DNA from 2 places in the Rothia sp. HMSC065B04 genome. Region 2 is predicted to be linked to the other one. Evidence: riboswitches for the same ligand, from Rfam matches in the RefSeq annotation. Region 2 holds a riboswitch; the other holds the start of a gene.
The links. A riboswitch is a leader RNA that binds a small molecule or an ion and turns the genes downstream of it on or off. The one in region 2 is predicted to bind thiamine pyrophosphate.
Positions count from the first base shown of each region.

Region 1: linked by a shared signal. The riboswitch ahead of HMPREF2845_RS05535 (bifunctional hydroxymethylpyrimidine kinase/phosphomethylpyrimidine kinase) and the one ahead of HMPREF2845_RS06480 (ECF transporter S component) in region 2 are both predicted to bind thiamine pyrophosphate.

Region 1 is NZ_KV808408.1:561,543-564,007, forward strand. It holds gene HMPREF2845_RS05535 (bifunctional hydroxymethylpyrimidine kinase/phosphomethylpyrimidine kinase) at 1-1,648, opposite strand, end outside; TPP riboswitch at 1,640-1,838, opposite strand; gene HMPREF2845_RS05540 (ABC transporter ATP-binding protein) at 2,061-2,465, opposite strand, start outside.
Region 2 is NZ_KV808408.1:812,454-814,918, forward strand. It holds gene HMPREF2845_RS06475 (ABC transporter ATP-binding protein) at 1-551, opposite strand, end outside; gene HMPREF2845_RS06480 (ECF transporter S component) at 638-1,270, opposite strand; TPP riboswitch at 1,329-1,429, opposite strand; gene HMPREF2845_RS06485 (DUF4235 domain-containing protein) at 1,697-1,930, shown strand; gene HMPREF2845_RS06490 (MFS transporter) at 2,091-2,465, shown strand, end outside.

The DNA.
Region 1 (2,465 bases), 250 kb from region 2:
CCGGTGAAGCCGCCTCAAACGCACGCTCCACCTCCGCGAGGCTACGCGCCACATCCGCGGCGAACTCTTCGCCACCGTACATGCTCAACCACTCCGCGTACGGGTGGTCCGCATGATTCTGCGAGGAGAGCACAGCGCCCACCTCTTCGTACAGCCAGTAGCAGGGCAGGATCGCCGCGGCACCGACCACGTAATCATCACCGGCAGCGGTGGCACGCAGGAAATTCGTGTACCCCATCGTAATCGGTGAGGGCCCACCCAGACGCGCACGGTTCGCCAGCCAGCCCTCGTGTAGCTGCGATTCGGCGGCAATCGCCTCGTGCGCACCGGCGGCCCAGTGCACCTGCGCCTCAGCGGTGTCAGCACGCGCCGAGAGAGTCGCGAGCGCACGCGAATAATCACGCAGGTAGAGGGCGTCCTGATCTAGGTAGAAGGCGAACAGGTCCTCGTCGAGGGTGCCGTCACCGAGGGCACGCACGAAGGGCAGGTCCAGGATTTGGTGCCAGGTTTCGCCACCCGCAGCCCAGAGGGCGGCGGTCCAGGGACCGGCGGGCTTTACGACGGCTTCACCGGCGGGCACGGGGCTGACCGGCAGCAGACGTTCCGGGCTGGTGCCGTCCAGAGTATTGCCCTCAGAGTCGGTGGTGGCGAGCAGGTGATGCCACGGGTACGCGGAGGCGGCAGCCTCCAGGCGGCGGGCACGGGCGGCGTGGTCCACCGGGCCGTGGCCCTCACCGGAGCCAACCTGCAGACCGGCACCTGCGGCAATGGATTCGTGGAGCCAGCGGGTGCTCCACTGCAGGGCGCGGTGGGTGTCTTCGCTGGTCAGAACGCTCTGCTCTGCGGTGTGTTCTGCGGCTTCGGTGTGCTGCAGCAGTTCCACACCCAGGCGGGTTGCCAGCGAAGAGGACAGGGAGCATCCGGTGCCGTGCGTATTACGGCTGTCCAGGCGCGGGGTGCGCACGTGCGCGCAGGTGCCGTCCGGGAAGACCGCGGTGTTACCGGCGTCCTGACCGCACAGGTGGCCGCCCTTCACAATCACGGTGGTTCCGGTCGCCGCCGCAAGGTTCGCCGCCTGCTCGTGCGCCTCATCGAAAGTCTGAGCGGGCTCCTTCTCACAGAGCACGGCGAGCTCCGGAATGTTCGGGGTAATCACATTCACGAGCGGCACGAGGTCGCGCAGCGCCTGCTCCGCTTCCGCCTGCAGCAAGCGGTCACCGCTAGAAGCAATCATGACCGGGTCGAGCACAACCACGGGCACGGGGTGCTCGCTCAGCCAGGTGCGGACAGTGCGGATCGTGTCTGCGTCGCCGAGCATGCCGATTTTCACGGCGTCAACCGTGACGTCATCAAAAACGGCGGCAAGCTGCGCGGTCAAAAATTCCAGGGGCGGGGTGAACACTTCACGAACCCCGCACGTGTTCTGGGCGACCAGTGAGGTGGTCACACACATGCCGTAACCGCCGGATGCGGCAATGGACTTGAGGTCCGCCTGGATACCTGCACCGCCGGAGGGGTCAGTTCCCGCAATGGAGAGAACCCTCGGCACTCGAGCTGTCTGGGATACCCAGGGGGTTCCGGAGGCGCTCGCGCCGGGTACAGGGCTGGAGGTGGGTGCGCACGCGGGCGCGGTAGGCTGCTCTGCCATGATCGATAATCCCTTCGCTAGTTCGAACTAGAGCAGGTTCAATGGGTGATTCTCTCAGCCTTGAGTGTTCTTACGCCGTTTCGTGCGTCCGCTGTGCCGTAGCTCTTCGCTGTACCGTAGCCCTTCGTTGGGCGGTCAGTTTGGCAGGTTAGCGGGTCGCGGGCGTCTCAAGGCACCCCATATCGCTCTGCCAGGTTATCACAACGATTCTCCGTAGCTAAAAGTTCTGCGGGTGACAAGTGAACCTCTCCGAAATTTTCGTTTGAGTCTTGCGTTACTGCAGGGGCTCCTCACCGCCGATTTCAGCGCACTCTTGTACGAAAACCACCCGTTAAACAAGTAGTGCCCGGCACCGCTTCACACGGTACCGGGCACTATCAGCCGGGCTTCTCCTCCGGGCTTAGGTCAGAGCTTAGGTCAGGGCGAAAATCTCTGCCGGTGAACCCTCCGCAATGATCCTACCCTCGTGCAGCAGGACCGCGCGGTCAGCCAGGGAGGCGATACGCGCATCGTGCGAAATGATCAGCACCGCACGGTTCGCCAGCACGGCGCTCAGGGACTCGGTTGCGTCCGCGAGCTCCAGCTGAGTGGTGGACTCGTCCAGAATCACGGCGTGCGGGTCAGCAAGCACAATACGTGCCAGCGCCAGCTGCTGAATCTGGTCGCGAGTCAGAGGCGAATCCGCGCCGCTGACGACAGTATCCATACCCTGCGGCAGGTCGCGCCACCAGCGGGCACCGATAGCGTCCAGCGCCTCGCCCATCTGCTCGACGGTTGCATCCGGCACGACCACCGTAAAGTTATCGGCGAGAGTACC
Region 2 (2,465 bases):
ACTTCCTGCACGCCGGAGGGGTCGAGGTTGGCGGTGGGTTCGTCGAGAATCATGGCGCCGGGGTGCATCGAGAGGATGCCCGCCAGGCCGAGGCGCTGCTTCTGTCCGCCGGACAGTGCGCTGCTGGGGTGGTCGAGGGGCAGGTGGTTGAGCCCTACTGCGGTGAGGGCTTCGGTGACGCGGTCCCAGATTTCTTCGCGGGGTACGCGCAGGTTTTCGGGGCCGAAGGCGACGTCGTTGCCGACGGTTGCCATGACGATGGAGGATTCGGGGTCCTGCTGCATCATGCCTGCGGTGCCGCGCGCTTCGGCGGGTGCTTGCCCGTTGATGGTGATGGTGCCGCCGGCGGATTCGCCGTCGTCATCATGGAGCACACCGGCGATGGCGTGCAGGAGCGTCGATTTGCCTGCGCCGGAGGTGCCCAGTAGCAGGACTTTTTCACCGGGGTTGATGGTGAGGTTGAGTCCGCTGATGACGGGTTCTGGGCGTCCGGGGTGGTGCCAGCTGAAGTTGTTGAGCTCGATGCGCGCCCCGCGCGGTGTTGCTTCCATGATGGTTCCTTAGCCTTTGTGTGGCTGCTGTAGTGTGCCGAGTGGTGACTCGTGGTGAGTGACTAGGGGTGGCTAGTTGCTGACGGTTAGCGGCGGGTCTTGCCGGATGCCAGCGAGGAGAGCACACCGGTCTTGGCGAGGTTCTGCACGAGAATCCACGCGAGGAAGCCTGCGATCACTGCGCCGGAGATGACGGCGCACGCTACGTAGATGATTGCCTTGACCGGTTCCATGTCAGGGTAGTAGATGAAGATTTCGTTAACACCCATGAACAGGCCGCTGAGCGCACCGGCGAAGACCGCTACGAATGCGTCCCAGCGACGGTAGCGGAAGATTGCGAAGGCGATTTCAGCGCCAACGCCCTGGAAGAAGCCGGCAATCAGGATTTCACCACTCCACGCGCCGCCGGTGAAGAGCACGGAGATGAATGCTGCGACGATTTCACCGAAGAGTGCCGCACCGGGCTTGCGGATGAGCAGGCCGCTGAGGGTGCCGCCGAGCAGCCATGCGCCGGCGACGATGGGGCGGAATTCGGGTGCTGCTACGAGTGCAGTTTTGGCGGCGGGGCCGACTGCGATGTCCCAGATCCAGAAGATGACGGCGCAGGCTACTGCGATAACTGCGGCGATAACGATTTCGTTGACTCGCCAGCGCAGGTTCGGCTTCTTCGATTCTGCCTGGCTAGATGCCTTGGAGGCGGGGGTTACGTTCTGCGACATTGGTGGTCCTTCCTTCGTTGGAAGGGGAATGTCCTCGCCCTCTGAATGGACGAGGGCATTGAGAAGAAATTCGACTCCCTACGCCGGTACTAACCGGATCAGGTTCGAGGGTCTGCTTAGCACTCTCAGCGCCTCGGTGGCGCTCCCCTGTCGTTGTGGGCTTCCTTGTCCGTACCGTTTTGGTGCGGGCGGAAGTCCAGGTTCGATTGTAGGCGTGTCTGGCTGTTCGCGCCAATTTGCCGCTTTTTGTTTCGTTCTTCTGCCCACATTACAGAATTGCACGGTGTACAATTTTGGGACGGAGAGGCTCCAAGGCGGCACGAACGCCTTAAACCCTATACGCTAGGGAGTGGCGCTCTTTTCTCACCCAACCCCGAAGGGGTTCACGGGCAGGACGCCGCATCGTATACAGCTAAGGAGATACACATGAACCCCGTCGCTAAGCTTGCCATTGCGGGTATCAACATGGGCGCTGCTGCCCTGGTTGGTAAGGGTCTGGGCGCAGCCTGGACCAAGGCTACCGGCAACCAGCCTCCCGCCATTTCCCACGACTCTGAAGACACCCTGCGTCAGGTCATCCTCTGGACCGTTCTGACCTCCGTCGTCGGTGCTGTAGTGAGCTTCGGTATTGCTCGCCTGCAGCGTCGTTTCTTCAACTAAGACTTTGCGCTCTCCGCGCGAAAGTTCATGAACTAGGCGGTACGTATCTCCACTCGGTACGTACCGCCTGGTGTTCCCTCTTCAGCACGCCCGCCCCACTTCAGCCGGTTTCATGCCGCCGCTACGCTGAAGCGCCACCTCGGCATCCGAAAGCACAACTATGACTATTTCTTCTCCCCGCCCTAAGACGAAGGCTCCGCGTAGGGTCGTTGACCACGCGAACAGCCGCCGTTCGGTCGCGTCCTGGGTCATGTGGGATGTTGGTTCGTCGAGCTTCGACTCGATTATGATGACCTTCATCTTCACCGTGTACCTGACCAGTAGCTATTTCGGCACTCCCGAAGAGACCTCCTCGGCGCTGTCTCTGGGTCTGACCATTGCAGGGTTCCTCATTGCGATTCTGGCGCCGGTGACCGGTCAGCGTAACGACAAGTCTGGCCGCGGCATCTTCTGGCTCGGCGTGAACACGCTACTGCTGGTCGCTTCGATGGCGGCGTGCTTCTTCGTGGCTCCCACCCCGCAGTACCTGTGGCTT